2 regions of the Geobacter sp. AOG2 genome follow, and region 2 is predicted to be linked to the other one. Evidence: riboswitches for the same ligand, from Rfam matches in the RefSeq annotation. Region 2 holds a riboswitch; the other holds the start of a gene.
The links. A riboswitch is a leader RNA that binds a small molecule or an ion and turns the genes downstream of it on or off. The one in region 2 is predicted to bind S-adenosylmethionine.
Positions count from the first base shown of each region.

Region 1: linked by a shared signal. The riboswitch ahead of LDN12_RS04690 (PLP-dependent aspartate aminotransferase family protein) and the one ahead of LDN12_RS01935 (homoserine O-acetyltransferase) in region 2 are both predicted to bind S-adenosylmethionine.

Region 1 is NZ_BLJA01000001.1:1,014,951-1,025,255, reverse strand. It holds gene cysN (sulfate adenylyltransferase subunit CysN) at 1-722, shown strand, start outside; gene larE (ATP-dependent sacrificial sulfur transferase LarE) at 804-1,625, shown strand; gene LDN12_RS04720 (GTPase-activating protein) at 2,165-3,130, shown strand; gene LDN12_RS04715 (hypothetical protein) at 3,165-3,914, shown strand; gene LDN12_RS04710 (cytochrome C) at 3,965-5,893, shown strand; gene LDN12_RS04705 (hypothetical protein) at 5,949-7,430, shown strand; gene LDN12_RS04700 (cytochrome C) at 7,513-7,875, shown strand; gene LDN12_RS04695 (chemotaxis protein CheX) at 8,166-8,672, shown strand; SAM riboswitch class I at 8,804-8,910, shown strand; gene LDN12_RS04690 (PLP-dependent aspartate aminotransferase family protein) at 8,976-10,112, shown strand; gene LDN12_RS04685 (PLP-dependent aspartate aminotransferase family protein) at 10,122-10,305, shown strand, end outside.
Region 2 is NZ_BLJA01000001.1:428,460-438,764, reverse strand. It holds gene LDN12_RS01935 (homoserine O-acetyltransferase) at 1-1,038, opposite strand, end outside; SAM riboswitch class I at 1,096-1,194, opposite strand; gene LDN12_RS01930 (hypothetical protein) at 1,446-2,438, shown strand; gene LDN12_RS01925 (DUF3147 family protein) at 2,539-2,868, opposite strand; gene cobI (precorrin-2 C(20)-methyltransferase) at 3,029-3,745, opposite strand; gene cbiE (precorrin-6y C5,15-methyltransferase (decarboxylating) subunit CbiE) at 3,745-4,962, opposite strand; gene LDN12_RS01910 (DUF3124 domain-containing protein) at 5,053-5,550, opposite strand; gene def (peptide deformylase) at 5,802-6,329, opposite strand; gene LDN12_RS01900 (shikimate kinase) at 6,363-6,881, opposite strand; gene LDN12_RS01895 (MTH1187 family thiamine-binding protein) at 6,868-7,188, opposite strand; gene tpx (thiol peroxidase) at 7,278-7,901, opposite strand; gene LDN12_RS01885 (ATP-binding protein) at 8,043-10,305, shown strand, end outside.

The DNA.
Region 1 (10,305 bases), 590 kb from region 2:
TATCGGTTCCCGATGCCCCGCCGCTCCAAACCCGTTTTTTGGAGGCGCACTTGGTCTGGCTCCATGACGAGCCGTTGCATCCGGGGCAGAGCTACCTGGTCAAAACCGCCACCGCTGTGATCCCCGGTCGTATCACCAGCCTGCGGCATGTCGTGGATGTCAATACCCTGGAACAGAAGCAGGCATCCACCCTGAAGCTCAACGAGATCGGCGTCGGGCTCCTGGAACTGGACCGTCCGGCGGCCTTCGATCCCTACCGGCTGAACCGGGCCACCGGCAACTTCATTGTCATCGACCGCTACACCAACGCCACCGTGGCGGCAGGCATGGTTATCACAGCGGCGCCGGACATTCTGCAACCCCAGGAGTTGGTGTCGGGGGCTACCCCGAAACCGGCTGCCGAAGGTAACACCGCTCTCAGACGGATCAACCTGGGGACCTACTTCATAAATGGCGACGAGGGGAATCTGGTGGACCTCACGGAAGAGCAGGGGCAGATCGAGTTCAACATTACCCCGGCCTTTCTCAACGCCCTGGCGAAGGGAAACCGGGTGCTCTTCCGCCTGCGAAATCCCGACCAACTCCCGGCGGTAGCCCTTTTAGCCTACGAGCATAACCTGCAGTGCACCTTCAGCCGGGCAGGCGACCGGATAGACCTGGTACTCTTCAATGGCCAGGCAATCACGGTACTGCTGGAAGATGGAGACGATACAAACATCTAATTTACACTGTCGATATCGGCCGGATTCCTGTAAGGTTTATAGAGATGTATTGAGCTTGTCTGAAAGGATTCGCACCAACCTATGGATCAGGTACTACTGAACAAAACCACTGAACTCAAAGTACTCCTCGCCGGGATAGGAGGCTGCGTGATCGGCTTCTCCGGAGGCGTGGATTCGACCCTCCTCTTCGCGGTAGCGGCGGAAGTGCTTGGCCCGCGCGCCCTGGCAGTGACCGCCACCTCCGAGACCTATCCCGAACGGGAGCGGCGGGAAGCCGAGGCGCTGGCCAAGCGTATCGGCGGCCGTCACCGGGTGATTGTATCCGAGGAACTGGACATTCCCGAGTTTCAGGACAACCCGCCCAACCGTTGTTATTACTGCAAACACGAGCTGTTCGGCAAGCTACGCGCCATTGCCGACCAGGAAGGGCTGCCCCATGTGCTGGACGGCACCAACGTAGACGACCGAGGCGATCACCGTCCCGGCCGCCAAGCCGCAGCTGAGATCGGGGTGCGCAGCCCACTGGAGGAGGCGGGCTTCACCAAGGAGGACATCCGTCAACTCTCCCGGACCATGGACCTCCCCACTTGGGACAAACCGGCCTTTGCCTGCCTCTCAAGCCGTTTTCCCTACGGCACCGCCATTACCTCAGAGCGAGTCCGCCGTGTGGGACAAGCGGAGGAATCGCTCCGTGAACTAGGCTTTCGCGTTCTGCGCGTCCGCTACCACGACAGCGTGGCGCGGGTAGAATTGGGGTCAGAGGAATTTTCTCAGGCTGCCGGCCCTTTACGAGACGAGGTCAGCTGTCGCGTCAAGGCTGCTGGATTCACCTACGTTGCAATTGATCTCCAGGGGTACCGCAGTGGCTCAATGAACGAGGGCATTGCCGCGAGGAAACAGTGATGGCCTGAGCATCCAATCCCGACTTTGGGGGAGGGTCGGCACGTTTGTGCCGACCCTCATTTCGTTTTTCCCCCTCACCAAAGATACATTCCCGGACGGTGCAGAGGTTATAACGTCAAACGCCGACTCAGACTCCCCAGCATTAACACCGAAACTATACCGCAAGGACGGCTTCCCGGCTCTGGTCAAGCCGATGTGGCTGTGACCAAACTCCTTTCCCAAACTGCCGAAGAGTGCAGCTAAGCTTCTAGGAAAAATTGTAAGGAAATGTGCTCATACTGAATCTGGCGCTGGACATACGTAAGCCGTAGACAAGACCACAGCCCGATATGACGTAAATAAGCCGCGCATGATGCGACGAAAAGCGGTCTCCTCCAAGGGGAGGCCGCTTTAATTTCTCGAACAATGCCAGCCACATGCGCCTCAAGATAAATTATATATAAATAAGTATAATTATTTGACACGATACCCGAATAAGCATATAAATAAGAGCCGATAAACTGCTACTGTTATGATGATTTTTACCTCAGGAGATAGTCATGTTCCTTCTTCCGAAAGGCAGCCCTCTTTTTGAGAATCTGGCAGTCGGAGTGCTGAAGTTGCCGGAGGTCATGTCGAAGCTCGGTACGGGCAGCTTTACCGGTTATGCCAGCTTTGTTTTTCAGGCATCTACGATTATATTGGTGTTTGAAGCCGGAAAACTGGTTAGCGCGTTGCACGAAGGAAAGGACGGCGCTCGGCAAACCGGCTTTGAGGCTCTGTCGACCCTAAGCTATCATATGGCCGGCACCAACGGCGGAGTCCTCAACGTCTACAAACTCTCAAAAGACCTCACCATGTGTATCCATGCCCTGCTCCAGGGCGAAATCCTCTACAAAGCCCAGGAACTCAAACTGATAGACATCAAAGCCCTCCTGGAGCGGATCGGTTCCGAGCGGATGAATGGCTGCCTGCGGATTTACACCGATGAACGTTCGGCCATGATCTTCTACAAGGATGGCACCCCCTTGGGCTTTTTCCATGACGGCTCTCAGGATATCGAAACATCATCTACCGAATCCCAGAAGATCGCCGGGCTACCCGGTGCCAAGATTGACCTTTTTTCGACGCAGGGGGTTGAACATCTGATGAGCCTGGATCTGCTGGAAGTCGTCAATATCCAGAACATCTGGGAAGCCGCCGTCGCACACCAACAGGCAGAAACCAACAAAATCAACTCGGTACGCGAGGAACGTGAAAAAAAGAACATCGCCGACAAACTTGCAAAACTGGAGGAACAGGTAAAAACCATTGTTATCGGATCGGTGGGCAAGGTAGGACGCGGCATTGTTGATAAAGAGTTAACAGAACAGGGCGGTAATAGCTGTCTGCTCGATGAAACAAATGTTGTAAAATTCCTCGCCGCCATCGAGCGTTCGGCAAAGCTTCTCATCAGCACGACCAGCCTGAAGGTGTTGATGGAGCAGCTTGCCAAGACTATCACAGCGGCCAAATCGGAACTTTGAACAACTTATGTAACAGCGTAATCGGAGGCGAAGAATGGAACAATTCGTGGAGTTGCTCTCCCAGATCAATAGCTTCGAGCTCATCAGGGTTATCTCCTGGGGCTTGGCCGGCGCAATAAGTTTTTACTTCAGCATCGGAAACGCCCGTGTATGGACGAGTATTTCCATAGGTTTCTTTCTTATTTTTCTCGGCCAGGCATATGCCATAAACCCCTGGGTCCACTATTACAAACTTTCCGCGTTCCACAATATTGTCGGGACGGTGGCGATCGTGGTAATCACCCACGGTTTTCTGGAATATTATGTTTTTTGCCGCACCTTTGAAATTTCAGGAAAAAAAGTCACCGTCTATCTTTTCTCGCTACTGATCCTCGCCGCAGGCGGAATCTTCCTGTACATCAATCCGACCCCCAGCCCCAACACCATCAGAAATTTCAAAATTGTCGAGAATGCCATCTGGGTGTTTCTCTCGATCATGAATCTGGAACTCATTCGCAAAATTTATGTCACCATTAAAGATTCGCCTATCTCAAAAGGGTTCATCGCCTTTGGCATTGTATTTTTCCTGATCTTCCTCTGGAAGGGATCGGAACTCTATCTGCAGATTTTTCAATGGGATCGCGACTGGCAGGACATTATCGCCGTCATGACCGACGAGGTATCGGATATCGACAACTTTGCCGGCAGGGTCCAAATCTCGACGCTTGTCGACAAGTATGCAGGCTTCCTGTCCAGCCTTTCGGTCGGAGGGACGTTCATCTACATCTACCGTTTGCTCAAGTAAACAAGCTGCCGCTGAAACACATGCTGCGTACTTTTTCAGGAGGATCGGACATGGTCTCAAGATTTATCGCTGCATCATTGCTTCTGGCAACGCTACTGCTTGCCTTGGCCGGTTGTGGCGAGAAAACGGTTACGGCCGCCGGGACCACAAAGCTGGCCCAATCAGAAACCTGTTTCAACAACAACTGCCATCAAAACGCCATCAGCCCTGGAACTGGCAAGAATATCGCCGAGGAATGGAAACTTTCGGTTCACAATACTTCCAACGCCGCAGGCTGTGCCGACTGTCACGAGCCCGAACCGGGGCACCCCGACAGTTGCAACCGCTGTCACGGCGGTACGCCGAGCGGCACCCCGGACAGCACAAATCACGTCAGCAAAAATCCCGATACCGACAAGAAATGTTCCAAGTGTCACGGTTCCACCTATACCGACGGTGGAACGTTCAATAGCTCTACCAGAGATGGCGTCATTATGGATGTGAAGTTTTATCACTTTAGTTCCGGCAAACGCGCGAACTATGTCGCAACGAATTATGTCGGATATTGCCGTAAGTGCCACAATCCTCACGACACCACCAGCGGAAGGGATGAAAGGCAACAATGGTCCCGCTCTGGACATGGCGACACGGAGTCAGGTGCCAGGACAACTTACGATTTCAAAACCCGTGGCAGCTCGATTGTCGCCAAGGATAATTTTGGCAATTTCTGCGTCCGTTGCCACACTACGACCGGCTACATAACCTACGTGTCTTCGGGCTTCAGTGACGTCAACGCACTTCCAGATTTTGACGGCACCAGAAGCAATTATCCCGCGGCATCTTCCGGGTCAACATCATATATGGACAAAAGTCGGGAGCTTACTAATTGCAATGCGTGTCATGACGACGGGCGCCCTAACGATGGAAGTGCCTACAGCGGCAAATTGCGCGTTGTACCCACCGTGACCGTCTATTACAATTTTTCTGCGACAAAAAATCTTGCAGGCATTCACGACAGGGCTTGGGATGTCAAGTACTCAAAAACATTGCTCAATCACAAAAACAATGACTATGGGGCTTCAAATATCTGCGTCGTTTGCCACAGTGGCAGAGAACTCGGCCTAATTGCCAAAATAGCCAATGCCAACGGCCTTGACTTCACCAACGTCTCATACCGGAGCCTGTTCTCCCATGATGGTGTTGCGGCAGTGACCCTTGCCGGTATCGGTGGTTTCCAATTTTATTCGAGCGCATCTAAATACGCCATTCAAAGCTATTTTAAACACGACCTTATCGGCACGGCGGATTCCGGCAACATCGGAGGCAGTAACGGCCCCTGCATAGGTTGCCACCTTAAAAACAGCCTTTCCCACTATTTCCTGCCGGTAACTCGCGACGTCAATGGAACCATATTAGACATCGTCAGCAACGCTCAAGTCTGTTCCAATGCAGCCTGTCACAGCAGCACCAATGTTAATAGCGCACTCTGGGTTGCAGGAGCCAACGGTAATCTTCAGGCGATCAAGAATGGCTTTGCGGCGGCCATGGAAGCATTGAACCAAATGCTGCTCAGTCCGGGTCAGAACCCCGCCAACAAACTGAAACCAACAGCTACCGGCGCTTACAAAACCGACTGGACGCTAGCCTTTGGCAATGCCGTTGTCCCGGGTTCAGGAGATCCACGAAGCGGTTTATCCGCCTCCAGCGACATTATCACCCAAGCGGCCTATACCTTTGGCGCTGCGTTCAACTACGAAATGTTAATGGCGGATTCCGGGGCTTACGCCCACAACTCCCTGTACGCGAAGCGCCTGATCTACGATTCCCTGGACTGGTTGAATAATGGAATAATGGATAATGACGCCAAAACGGCTCTTGATTATCTTGTCACTCAAGGTGTTCTCACATCTGGGACAGCCGAAAGTCAGTACGAGATGGCGTTATCATATCTTTGCGGAACCAAAAGCGATCCATCCGGAAGCCTGGGACGACGGCCGTAGAAGCGGGAGCTTATTATCCAATACCTCATGAATGCCAATCTCGGAGGGTGACTTCATGCAACAGAAAAATATTCTGATAGTTCTTATGGCCATGCTTGCCCTACAGTTGATGGCCCCTAAAAACTCTCACGCCATCCCGGCATTCACCCGCGCCTACAAGGTTGAATGCAGCACCTGCCATACCATCTATCCCGAACTGAACGAATACGGTGAGGCATTCCTCAAAAACGCCTATGTTTACTTCGGCAAGGGACAGAAGGCGGCCAAGGCCAAGGGAGCCCTCCCCCTCCCCGTTCTCAAAGCTACCGCCAAGCCAACCGGCGGAACCATGGATGTGAAGGGGGAAGGCGACGCCGACAAACTGAGCAAATTAAAGGCCGGTGCCATGGGTTCCTCCGATACAACCACGCCTGAATCGGCTCAGGAAGTTGCTGCGCCTGCCGCCGTTCCCGGGGGCGAGGCCAAACCCGAAGGACTCCTCCTGGCCGCCATCCCCGAGCTGTTGCCCATATCATTCACCGCTTCGATACATGCCACCTACGACCATAGTGCCGTAAATGAACTCGACCTCTCGACGCGCGTTCTCAAGCTGAACGCAGGCGGCAACTTTCGGGAAAAAGCCGCATTTTTTGCCACATATGTGGCCTACAGCGAGAACACCAGCAATATTACAAGTACGACAAGCACAACCCCGGCCAACAACAGCACCAACATCAACGAACTATTCTTCATCTGGCGCCATGCGCTCGGCACCCCCATAAATTTCAAGGTGGGGCGTATGCAGCCAAAGCTTGGACTTTGGAAGTCTAACAACAAACTCTCCACAACAAACTCTTTTGCACCCTATGCTTACACAGTCGGCGTTTCGGAATTCAGGACCGAACAGCCACAGGACGCACTGGAGGCCAATGCCGTCTTTGCAAACCGCTTCTTCATCGCCGGCGGAGTAGTTAACCGCAAGGATCAAAATACCAAAGAGGGTTATGGCCATATCTCATACAAATTCGGTGGGGCGGATTACCTTGCAAACGAACCGGAAGTAGATCTCGACAAGGAGGAGAGCATCCTCGACTTCCTGACCGTCACTTTGGGAGCATATGGTTACTACGGCAAGAACGGCACCCCGAACACCACAGCAGGCGTACCCCCCATCCAGAACAGCTATTACCGCACCGGCATGGATCTGGACATACTCTACAAACTCTTCAGGCTCAGGATGGCCGGCGTCTTGGGCAGGGACGACAACGCCTACCTTTCGAATACCCCGACCGAGGTGAAGTCATACGTGGCCGCAATCGAGGGTGAGTACACCTTTCTCCAGAATCTCATCGGCGCCATGCGGTTCGAATATCAGGATGACGGGCGCGGCCTGGTGCGTCGTTTTATCCCGACGCTTGCATACGCCCCCCTTGAAAACCTAAAGGTCGCTCTGGAATACAAACATGAGCTCGCTACCGCATATAAAGCTACCGAGGGTTCAAGCGCTCAGGATTTCACCAATAAAATTGGTACGCTCGGCGTAACTTTCAGTTTCTGATTGTTTATGGCACGACAGAGGTTACTTTACACTGTTTTCTTTGTTATACTAAGCGAGATAATCCCGTCTTAAGGAGTCTCATATGCGGAAGCTCATCCTACTGGTTGCGCTCATCACACTCGTAATTTCCTCGGTTGCCGACGCACGCATCAGGGTAAAGGGCCGCGGGGACAGAATGAATTTCGATCCCGACAGCATTCCTGCCCATTTAAGAGCATCATTTGACCTTATGACGCGAAAATGTGTCAAGTGCCACACCATGGAACGAACCGTCATCGCGGTACAGACCGGAAGGGCTCCCATCACCGGCCAGCCATTCGACAGGCAGGCGGTAAAAGCCTATGGCATCAAGATGCTGCGGAAACCGAATTCCGATATGAATAAACAGGAAATCAGGGATGTTGTCGTACTGTTGAATTACCTGCTTGACGAAAACACACGGTAGAGACTGCCCCCCGGACTGCCGAACCGCGCCGCCTCTGAATCTTCTCGATGGCGCCCTTCAGATCGTTGAACATTCATCAGCAGCCTCCCCCATCTCGGAGCGAGGCTGTTTTATATTATAATCATCTCATTTCATCTTGAAAATTTCCTTTCAATTATGCAGAGTAGAGTCCGACAAACCTATGCAGAGAAGTTGTTCCCAAGTGCGGAGCAATACCGGTTTGACAAAAGATGCGTTGAGGTGCCGCTTCCCTTATTTTCCATCGAAATCCATGAACAAAGGGGCACAAAATGTCACTGACAAAAGACCTTCTGGACATCCTTCATACGAGTGAAGACAAATTGCTCAAACAGCTCACCCGTGATGTGGAGGAGGTATTCTGCACTATGGTGGGCATGGAGGACCTGTTGCATCTCCCCCTTCAGGTTGCCCCGGAAACACATTTCAAGGATTGCATTACGGCGATGGTCGGATTTGCCGGGGTGTATAACGGCTTGGTGAGCCTCCACGCCCCCCAGCAACTGGCGCTTGCCTTCACATCGAGTATGCTCGGCATGGAAATTTCCAACCTGAACGACGATGTTCGCGATGCTCTGGGCGAAATCGCCAATATGATCGCCGGTTCCTTCAAGCAGCATATTTCACGGGGTGGCGCCGATATCAAGTTGTCGACGCCTTCCATTGTCAGTGGCGATGACTACTTTGTCAACGCCGGCAACAACCATGACACCCTTACCCTCCGATTCGCAACGGATAAGGAATGGTTTATCGTAGCAATCGTACTCGAAAAAGCATAGGTAAAACATATGCCACCGCAGGCATCCGCCCCAGTAATGGCAGGGGTTCGTCTCCATAAAATAATTATTGACAAGATTGGTGGCATATCGTAGGTTTTATTCATAGTAATTCTCGCAGAAAATACATAAGTTTCTTATCGAGAGCGACCGAGGGACTGGCCCAAGGACGTCGCGGCAACCAACCTGCAAGGGTAAGGTGCCAATTCCAGCGAAACCATGCGGTTTCGGGAGATAAGGAAGAGATGCCCTCAAGGAACCCTCTTCCACACCCCGGAAGGGGATTTTATTTTTGGGAGGCAGCAGATGAACATCAGTACACAGGCGGTTCAGATCGGCCTGGAATGGGACACCAGGACCGGCGCAGTTTCTGTGCCTATTTACCAGACCGCCACCTTCAGGCATCCAGGACTCGGCCAGAGCACCGGCTATGACTACACACGCTCGGGCAACCCTACCCGCCAGTCTCTGGAAGATGGCATAGCCCGCCTTGACAATGGAGTACGCGCATGCGCCTATGCGTCCGGCATGGCCGCTATCGCCAACCTGCTGCTGCTGTTCCGCTCGGGAGACCACCTCATCGTCACTGAGGACCTGTACGGCGGCACCTGTCGCCTGTTCGACAAGGTATTCGACCAGTTCGGGCTCACCTTCAGCTATGTGGACACGAGCGATATCGAAGCAGTGCGTGCAGCGCTCACACCCCAGACTAAGGCGGTCTTCGTCGAATCGCTCACTAATCCCCTTTTGAAATTTGCCGACATCCCCGCCCTGTCCACGCTCTGCCGTAATCACACCCTGTATCTGATCGTGGACAATACCTTTCTGACCCCGTACCTCCTGCGCCCTCTGGATCTGGGGGCCGATATCGCCGTCTACAGCGCCTCCAAATATCTGGCGGGCCATAACGATACGATTGCTGGACTGGTGGTGGTGAAGGATTCCGATCTTGCCGAACGGGTCTACTACCACCAGAATGCTGCCGGAGCGATACTGGGACCGCAGGACTCCTGGCTGGTGATGCGCGGTATAAAGACCTTGGGGGTCCGCCTGGACCGCCAACAGGAGAATGCGGGCAAACTTGCCGGATGGCTGAAAAATCACCCGGCTATCACCAAGGTTTACTACCCGGGCCTCGAAGACCATCCCGGTCACGCCTTGATCAAACGCGACTCCCGCGGTTTTGGCGGCATGATTGCCTTTGAGGTCGCTACCCACGCATTGGTAGAGCAGGTGCTGATGAAAACACGCTTGATCTCCTTCGCGGAGAGTCTGGGCGGCGTCGAAAGTCTGATCACCTTTCCCGAGGTACAGACCCACGCCGACATACCGCCGGAACTACGGGCGCGGCTGGGCATCAACGATACCCTGCTACGCCTGTCGGTAGGCATTGAGGACAGCTGCGACCTGATTGAGGATTTGCGTCAGGCATTGGAAGCATAAGGAGACGACATGAAGTTTGCAACCCAACTCATCCACGGCGGACAGACCGCCGATCCCCTGACCGGCGCGCTGGGCGTGCCCATCTACCAGACATCCACCTATCGTCAACAGTCGGTAGACCATTTCGGTAAATATGACTACGCCCGCTCCGACAACCCTACCCGAGAGGCGCTGGAGGCAGCCATCGCCGGGC
Region 2 (10,305 bases):
AGCATCATGGCCGTAAGCGGACGTGATCAGGTGGTATTCGACCGGTTTACCCTGGCTGCGCAGGCAATCGACCATCTCTTCGGTCTGATAGGCCGGATAGAGCCAGTCCGAGGTGAAGGCGAAAAACTGCAGCGGCGCGGCCACCCCGGCAAAGGCCTCGGCCATTGATTCGTACCCCAGGGCAATGTCGTAGAGGTCCAGGGCCTTGGCCAGGTACAGGAAGGAATTGGCATCGAAGCGGTCCACAAAGTTGTAGCCGTTGTAATTCAGGTAGCGCTCCACCTCGAACTGGCCGAAAAAATCGAACTGGCCGTCCTTGGCCGAAAAGCGCCGACCGAACTTCGTGTTCATGGATTCGTCCGACAGGAACGTGATGTGGCCGATGCCGCGGGCCAAGGCCAGACCGTCCTTGGGGTTGTGCTTATACTCGCCTTTGCGCCACGTGGGGTCGTTGAAGATGGCCCAACGGGCCACGGCGTTGAGGGAAATGGCCTGCGGAGAGGGACGCGGCGTAGTCGCCAGCACGATGGCCGAAGCGATGTTCCCGGGATACTGCGTGGCCCACTCCAGGGCCTGCATCCCTCCCATGCTCCCACCCATGACGCACAACAGCTTCTCGATGCCAAGGGCATCGATCAAAAGCTTCTGGGCGCGCACCATGTCGCGCACGGTCACGACCGGAAAAGCAAGGTTATAACGTTTGCCGGTTTTGGGGTTGATTGACGTGGGGCCGGTGGAACCATGGCACGAGCCGATCACATTGGAACAGATCACGAAATAGCGGTCGGTATCCAGCAAACGTCCCGGTCCGACGATGGCGTCCCACCATCCCGGCCTGGCGTCCTCTTCGCGGTGTTTGCCCGCCAGGTGGGCGTCGCCGGTCCAGGCATGCTCCACCAGAATAGCGTTCGACCGGGATTCGCTGAGGACTCCGTAGGTTTCGTAGGCGAGCGTGATGGGGGCGAGGATGCGCCCGCTGTCCAACCTGATGCCGGATTGGAAGGCTATGGATTGTTCCGTGACAATGCCGACGGACATGAAAAAACCCCTTCACACGGTATGAGAAGGGGCTGAAACGCAACGGTTACAGCACACCCCTCATCTTTGCCTTTCGGCAGGAATTAGCACCTGACGCCTCATTGGCCGGTTGCTGTGGTTTCACAGGGCCTTTCCCTCCACCACTCTCGATAAGCAGGTCTATTGAATGAGAATAAGGGAAGAACGCGAGCATTGTCAACCAAATATGCTGCTTTTTGCGACCTTGCTCCCCAGCAGGCGGTGCCCGGGAAAATACCTGCACGGGCGTATTGCATTGGCGGAGCGAGGACCGGAAAGCGCATTCCTGCGGGCCGTTGCGGCACCAAATTATCTGGAAATGGGGTTGGGCATCTGGTATAAAACATACGGGAACCATGAAGGATCACGCACGCATGAGGAGGATAGGGATGAAACGACTGTTCTTGTTGCCGCTTTTGGCGCTGTTGTTCGGCTGCGCCCAGAACCATTTCAATGTTCCCACGGAGCATTTTGCCGCAAAGGTCAAGGTGCTCGGCGTTGCGCCTATCATCATCGATGTGAACTCCGACATCAGGTATCCCGAGAAAGACCAGCTCGTGAACCTGATTGCCGATATGAACCGCAAGTATGAACAGCAACTCGTCCGCAAACTCAAAGCGACCGGCGACTACTACACCGTGGCGCTTCTGGACGGCGATCCGCAGCGCATCTTCAGCGACCTCTTCTTCCGCAGCGAAAAGCGCGATGACGCCACGATACGGTACAATAAATATTTCTGGAAAACCGATGAGCTGCGGAATTATCTCAGGAAAAACAACCTGGACGCCGTCATGCTGTTGGTGGTCAGCGGCCTCACCCAGAACGAAAAGGTGTATTCCAATTCATTGCTGTCGTCCCAAACCAGTGACTATAACTACCTCATCCTCACCGCCCAGATCCTGGATGGCGACGGCACCATCCTCTGGGAATATCCCAACTTCCGCGGCCGCATTCTGTCATACTCGCCCCTGATCAACCTCCAGTACCCCGATTTCAGCGAGGCGGAGGCCAACTTATCCGGCAAGGCCGACCTGAAGTTCAAAACCCTCGACGGCATCAGGCGGACGTTGGATCAGAGGCAAAAAGATATTTTGCTGCGGGAGACACAGGAATCGCAGGTCTACGGAAAACAGTTCGACGATATCGTCTCGCTTCTGAAATATGACGCCGACGCGGAGAAAAAGGATGCCGTTCCGGCCGGCAAGCCGGCAACGAGCCCGGAGCAGCCGAAGCCGGTCGAACAACCCGTCCCGGCCCCCGCGATACAGCAACCGGCCGCTGCCCCTGCTGCCCCTGCTGCCCCTGCTGCCCCGACCGCGCCAGCCGCGCCCGTAGCCCCGGCCACCGACGAGATCGTCCCCGCCAAGGGGAGCACGCTCTAACGGTTTGTCCGGGAAATCACCTGGATTCCCCGGTAAAAACACTGCACCAAACAACAACGCCTTTCCGATTAGTGCAGGAAAGGCGTTGTTGTTTGGATTCTCAGCGCAAAAGCCACTGATGCAGGAGCGCCCCTCCCAGCCACAGGGCGCCCCCTGTTCCCAACGCCGCCGGCAGCCCCATCCCCTTCCGCAGGCAGAGGTATGCCGCCGCAAAGAAGACCATGGTGGGCACCAGGCCCCACAACACCCCTCTGGTATAGCCGGTGATAAGCGCCCCGTCTCCGGGCCGGTCCGTGGCCAGCCAGGCCAGGACGATCAGGCTGATGAGCGGCATGGTGGCGATCAGCCCCCCCAGCGACGGAATGCGTCTGCCCAGCAGGACGCAGGCGATAATGATCAGGTTGGCGACGGCGAGCTTCAGCAGGAACATCTTAGGAGGCTAGTAATAATAAGTTGAACAAAATTGCACTCGGATTTTGGTCGGATTTGGCGGTAGCGATTGGACAAAACCGCAGGCGTAGCAGGGCTACGCCGAGGATTTTGTGATTGAGCTGCGGCCAAAGATGGCCGGAAGATGAGATGCAAGACGTTCATGTTATTGTTGCTAGTCTCCTTACGATCATCAGTGACAGATAATCGGGGACATGGGCGGCGATCTCGGCAAAATCGGTCAGCACCTTCTGGCGGTCGCTCCCGACCCGTTCCACGAAGACCGTACCTTGTTCGCGGCCCGTCTGCCGAATCAGCTCCAGAATATCGGCGTAGACCGGCTTGACCTTGAGCAGCACCACCGTCTCAAATCTTACCAGAGCCTCGGCGATCTTCTCCACGCCGGCGGTGGCGGGGATGACCGCCATCTTTTCGTCGGCCTCCGCCAGCGGAATGCCGGCCTGGGCCGCAGCGGCGTTGACGCTGGAGATACCGGGGACGATCTCCAGGGGGATATGGGGGCAGATCTCCCGCAGGATGCGCTGCAGATAAATAAAGGTGGAATAGAACAGCGGGTCGCCGATGGTCACGAAGGCCACGTCCTTGCCGGCTTCAGCCCGGACGGCGATCAGGGCGGCCGCCTCCTGCCAGGCGGGTATCAGACGAGCCTTATCCGAAGTCATGGGAAACTGGTGAACAATGACCTCCTGGCGGGCTTCATCCAGGAACTCGCGGATGGTCGCCAAGGCCACGCTGGCTTCGGAGGGGTTGGACACCGGCGCCAGGATCACGTCCGCTTGCCGCAGGATACGCTCGGCCTTACGGGTCAGCAACTCGGGGTCGCCGGGACCCACCCCCACGGCGTAGATCGTTGCCACTATTCGTTCCCCTTGCGGGCAGTGATCACGTAGACCGGGTTCTGGGCCTCGAACATCTTGTACTCGGTCAGGTTACGGGTTTTGGCGATATTGACGCAGGCCGCTTCGATCGTAAAACCGTGATCCTCAAGGAATTCAACCGACTTGGTCAGGGTATCCAGGGTCACGGCGTTCAGTACCACCACCCCCTCCGGCTTGAGGCGGCCGTCCACCGTGGCGATGATCTCCTCCAGGTGCCCGCCGGACCCGCCGATGAAAACCCGGTCCGGGTCAGGCAGTGCGTCCAGCGCCTCCGGCGCCTCCCCTTCCACCAGCTTCACGTTGCGGGCCAGGAATTTTTTCAGGTTTTCCCGGATAAAAGTCAGGCATTGGGTATTCTGCTCCACGGCAAAGATGCGGCCATTGGGCATCAGGTTGGACGCCTCGATGGAGACGGAACCGCTTCCGGCCCCCACGTCCCACAGCACCAGGTCATCCTGCAACTGGAGCTTGGCCAGGGTGACGGCCCGCACCTCCTGCTTGGTAATCAACTTCTTCGAGGTCTGGAACTCCTCATCGTCGATGCCGATCAGGGGGTAGTGGGTCAGATTCGGCTCGTAGGTCCGGATCAGGATCAGGATATTGAGGTCGGAGGGCTTCAACTCCAGAAGACCGCGCACCGAGGTTTTGGTGAACTTCTCGCCCGCCAGCCCCAGATCCTCGCACAACCATGCTTCGTACCCCTCCGCACCCCGTTCGATCAGTTCTGCGGCAATGGTTGCCGGGGTGTTGACCTTGTCGGTCAGGACGCACGCCTTCTCGGCGGCCACGATCTTGTCCACTGCCGGATGCAGGCCACGGCCATGCACGGACACGAAGATGGCGTCATCCCACGGCTCCTTGATGCGGGCAAAGGCATACTGCATGCTGGTGACATTGGGAAAGATCTCGATCCGTTCCTTGGGCAGATTGCGCAGAAGGAAGCGGGATACGCCGAAGAAGGTGGGGTCGCCCGAGGCCAGCAGGGCCACGCGTTTTTCGGTCTTTTTGAGGAAATCCAGCAGTTCGGAAAGATCGCCCAGGGGCATCTTTTCGCCGGCATAGTTGGGAAAGCAGTCCAGGTGCCGCTGGTGGCCGATCATCACCCCGGACTTGCCGATGATCTCCAGCGCCTTGGCGCCAAACCCCTCCCACCCCGTGATGCCTGCCCCCACCAGATAGATCTTCTGTTCTGCCATTGCCTGCGTCCCCCTATGGGATTCAAACCTGCTTATGGGCAGGGACTATAGCATCCCGGCCGGCAAAAATCACCTGTTTACTGCCCGTCGTCACCGCGTGTTTTCCTTGATCACCCGCCCCGGGCTGACAAAGGAAATCCCCTGCCCCGATTTGGCGCCGATCATGACGCACTCCACAATTGGCTCGTTGATGACCTTGACGGCGTCCCAGCGGACGACGAAACTCGCCCCGAATCCGCCCGCCGTGTCCTGCTCGCCCAGGTATACGGACGTCGATCCCAGCGGTGGCAATGTCAACGGCTTGTCGAGGTGCGAGCGAAGCCGTTTGCCGTCGGTGCCGTAGTAGTCTATGGCGGTGACCCTCATCCGGTTGTGCAGATCCACATTCCGGATGCTCAGCATGGTCGCCAGGCTGAAAGGCAGCGCTTTCGGCCCGCTGAAAACATTGGAATAGGCCGGCACATATACGGTCTGCCCCCTGGAAAGCCGGTATTCAAGGGCATCAGGGGCGGCCGAGGCCGGGGCGTGGCCGCAGATGGCCAGGATAAGCATTATCGCCGCCAGTGCGATACGCGGGTGGTGCTTCATGTCATCCCTCCTGTTCTGTCTTGCATTAAATGGCCGGGGCTGCCCCCGTGAACACTCCACCCTGAATCCGTGGCGCCTTCACGGTGGAGCGAGCGACATGCCGGAGTCCAACACCGCCCAAACAGCATCATGCCAACTGTGCCGTCGGTCCTCCGCCTCGGTGGAGATACGGCCTGCAACGCCGGGGCTGAGGCATGCCAAGCGAGAGGAGCCGTGAAGGCGCCACGGATTCAGGCCCATGTCATGAATTTTCAGGCCGAGACGAGCCGCAGATACTCGCGTTCACTGATCAAGTCGCGGCTGCTTGCCACCCGGTCCAGAAAGACCATGCCGCTGATGTGATCGTATTCATGCTGGAAAACCCGGGCAATAAAACCGGACAATTCATCATCGCACACTTGGCCCGTGCGGGACAGATAGCGCACACCGATACGCAGGCTGCGCGGCACCATACCCCGGATGCCCGGCACGCTCAGACACCCTTCCCACCCCTTCTCGATCTCATCCGACTGCCAGAGGATCTCCGGGTTAAGCATGGGGGTCGGCTCCATTGCCGGGGCTTGGGGATACCGGGGATTAGGGCGTGAAGCCACTACGAACAGGCGCAACGGCTCATACACCTGGGGCGCGGCGATACCGACACCGTTGGCCTCGGCCATGGTCGCCAGCATGTCGTCGATCAGCGCCTGCAGGGCCCTATCGGCCGGATCGCCGACAAGCTCGGTCTCCTGGCGGAGAACCGGTTGTCCCAATTGGGCTATCTGACGAAGAATGGTCATGGAAACCCCCTCTCCTTCTCACTATCGCGGCAGTTACAGCCTGCCGAGAATCTCTGTGCAGACCATCTCGTGGGTACGTCCCCTGCAGTCAACCGTCACATCCGCATATGCCACATACAACCTGTGCCGCTCTTCAAAGAGTTCGGCAAAACTCTGGCCGGGGTGTTTGGCAACCCCTCTCCTCCCCAGGTCCAAGGCTCTCGACTCAAGGGTGGCCAGGTCAACATCCAGAAAAACCACAACCCCGTTTTCGGCCAGATGCGCCATGGCGGCCCGGCTATAGACGGCGCTCCCCCCCGTCGCGATGACGTGATCCCGGCACTCAAGGTCGAGCAGGATGCGTTCTTCGATCTCCCGCAGGGCCATATATCCCTGGGAGTCGATGATGCTCTGAAGCGAGCGGCGCTCGCAGCTTTGGATGAGGACGTCGGTGTCGATGAAGTCCAACGAGGCCAGCTTGGCGAGGATGACGCCAATCGTGCTCTTTCCGGCCCCCGGCATCCCGATCAGCACAATATTGGAGGCGGCGCAGGGTCGCTCAGGCGCCCTCAATCCGCACCTCTCCCAGCTTGCTCTTCACGCTTTTCACCTTGTCCTCCATGGTCTGGATACGGTCCGTACGTGTTCCCACCTTTATGGTCGTGGTGATCCGGGGTGCACCCATCCCATGCACGACCTCATGGCACTGCCTGACCGCCGCGAACACGGCATCCCACTCGCCTTCGATATCCGTCCCGTTCGCATGTAATACAACCTTCAGGCCTGCCTGGGACAGCACCTTTTCACACGCAGCCACATAGGGCGACAACGATACGCCGACACCAATCGGCACGATGCACAAATCCACGATCACCTTCATACGGACGTCTCCCTCCCCCTTGTGGCAACGAGTGCCGCCAAAAGCATGTCCAATCTTCTCCCTCGTACGGGCTCGACCCCGCCCCTCTTCTACGTGCCGCTGAGAGCCGCCGCTTTCGCAAAGGCGGCCTCCATGTCGGGAAGATGCGAAAGTTCGGGGACCACCTGGATATAGCGGACTATGCCCGCCTTGTCCACGACAACCACCGACCGGGCAAGCAGCATATTGTCGCCGATGAGCAGCCCCGTGGCACGGCCGAAGGCGCCTTCCTTATAGTCGGAAAGAAAGGTGAGCCCCCCAAGCTTTGCCTCTTCGGCAAAACGTTTCTGGGCAAAAGGGGTATCACGACTGACAACGATACGGACCACATCCCGGGGAAGTCGCGCACCCTTTTCGCCAAGATAGTGTGTCTGGAGCTCGCAGACCTTGGTATCGATGGAAGGGACCACGCTCAAGATGAGAACCTTCCCTTCCATTTGCGATATATCGACTTTTTCCATCGTAAAAGCATCGATCAGGGCGGTTGCCGGCAGAGGGCGTCCCACTTGCAAGGGGGTGCCGACAAGTTGGTGCGTCTCTCCCCTGAGGCTGACCGTCGCGCCGGGCGCCGATGACCCAAGGTCTATGGGGACAGGCGCCCCCCCATGAAGGGCGCAGCCTCCTCCCAGAAGAAGAGCGGCCGCGATCAGGGTTCGTATCGTGCCATTTTTCATTATCCACCTCCTGCTGCAAACCTTCGCAGCATTCCTGGCTCTGAAAACCGCCGGCCTGCCGACAAAACAGACCGCAGCGTTTGTTTATTGCTTATTATAGCATTTGTTTTCAGATTACTATATTCTTGCAGAGCGCTTTTTATGCAAGCAGCCGCTTACAGCATCAGGACAGTGACGGAGTCGAATCTGTTTTCCATGTCGATACGAAAACATATCATAATCCTGATCATCCTCATGACGATCGTTCCCACGGGGATTATCGTCTATTCGAGCGTCCAGCAACGGGCTCATGATATCGAGGGGGCAACCGCGATTGCCGCCGGGATTGCCGACCAGATCGCCAATAACCAGAACATCCTTGTAGCAGGCGTAGAGCAGTTATTGATCACCCTGAGCCATGTGCCGTCGGTCCAGCAGCATGACGGGGCCGGAACGAGCAAGCTGCTCGCGGAGATCATCAAATTAAACCCCCAGTACGGCAATATCGGCCTCCAGGACAAATCCGGCCTGTTGTGGGCATCGGCCATCCCGATAAAGAGCCCGACGTCTTACGCTGATCGGCGGCACGTCAGAAACGCCATCGCATCGGGCAACTTCTCCTCCGGCGAATACGTGGTCGGCAAACTTCTCAAGACACCTACCATCAGCTTCAGCTACCCCATCAGGGATGACTCCGGGCACATCAGCGGCGCGGCATCGGTTGCCATTGTCCTCCAAAAATACAAAGACCTGCTCAAAAGCAACATTACCTTTCCCAACTCTTCAATCCTTCTGGTCGATCACCGGGGCATCATCCTCTATTCGGCGAACAGCCCCCGTCTTGTCGGCAAAAAGGACCGGGCCGATCTGTTCGAACGCATGCGTAACGGCCCCAATGAGGGGACGTTCGAAGCCACCGGCAACACCGCCATCGACCGCATATTTTCCTACCGCAAGCTGCGCTTGGAAGGCGAGCAAACACCTTACCTGTACATACGGGTCGGCATGAAAAAGGATGCGGTCCTGGGCCGGACGAGTACCAGACTCCGGTTTAATGTGGGGCTGCTGTTCTCGCTGATGGTCCTGATGATCAGTGTGGCCTGGTATATCAATAAAAAACGGGTCATAGAAAAGATCGAGTTGTTGCAGGCGGCATCCCGGCGCCTTGCCCAAGGCGACCTGTCGGTCAGGGTTGCCCGGAGTGTGGGAGGGGGGGAACTGGGAGAACTGGGGCTTGCCTTTGACGATATGGCGCAACGGCTGGCCAACGATGTCAGCGACCGCCTGCTGTCGGAGCAGGCATTGAAGGAGAGCGAGGCGCGCTTCCGGTCGATAATCGAATTTTCCCCCAACATGATCATGGTCCATGTTAACGGGAGGTACGTCTATCTTAACCCGACCGCTGTCGCCAAATTCGGCGCCCAGGACCCGAAGGAGTTGATCGGCAAACCGATCTCCGAAACGATTCATGCCGATTTCCGCGGGATTGTGCAGGAACGGGTCAGCATCATCACGGACAGGAACACGGCCTCCCTCAAGAAGGAGGAAAAACTGCTCCGGCTGGATGGGAGCATCTTCGATGTCGAGATTACGGGCATGCCCTTTTGCTACAACGGCGAAAAGGCCGTATTGGCCATTGCCGTCGACATCACCGAGCGCAAGCGGATGGAACATGAGCTGCAGCGGGCCAAGGAGGCAGCCGATGCAGCCAACAGGGCAAAGAGCGAATTCCTGGCCAACATGAGTCACGAAATCCGTACCCCCATGAACGGCATCATGGGCATGGCCAGCATCCTCGGACTGACTGAACTCAGCGGCGAGCAAAAGGAGTGCCTGGAGGCGATTATGGACTCCTCCGAACTCCTCTTGTCGTTGATCAACGATGTGCTCGACCTTTCCAAGATAGAGGCCGGCAAGATCGAGCTGGAATCGGCATCATTCAGCCTGAGGGACATTATCAGCAGCGCGATGCGTGCCCAGGCGGCCCACATCCATGCCAAAAAACTCACCATGCAAACCGCAATATCCCCTCAACTTCCCGATGCGTTGGTGGGAGACCAACTGCGCCTGAAACAAATCCTGATCAACCTGATAAACAATGCCGTCAAATTCACGGAGCACGGTTCGGTGACCGTTTCCGCCCACCAGTTCGAGCGCCATGGCGCTATCGTCTTTCTTTGGCTCAGCGTGGCGGATACCGGCATCGGCATCAAGCCGGAGGCCATGGAGCGGATATTTGCCCCCTTCAGTCAAGCAGATACGTCCACAACACGTAAATATGGCGGAACCGGCTTGGGACTCTCAATCTGTCGGCAGCTATCGGAACTCATGGGAGGCAGGATCTGGGCCGAAAGCAAGGAAGGGATGGGCAGCACATTCCACGTCGTAATCCCCTTTATGGTGGCCGATGCCCCGACCAATGGCC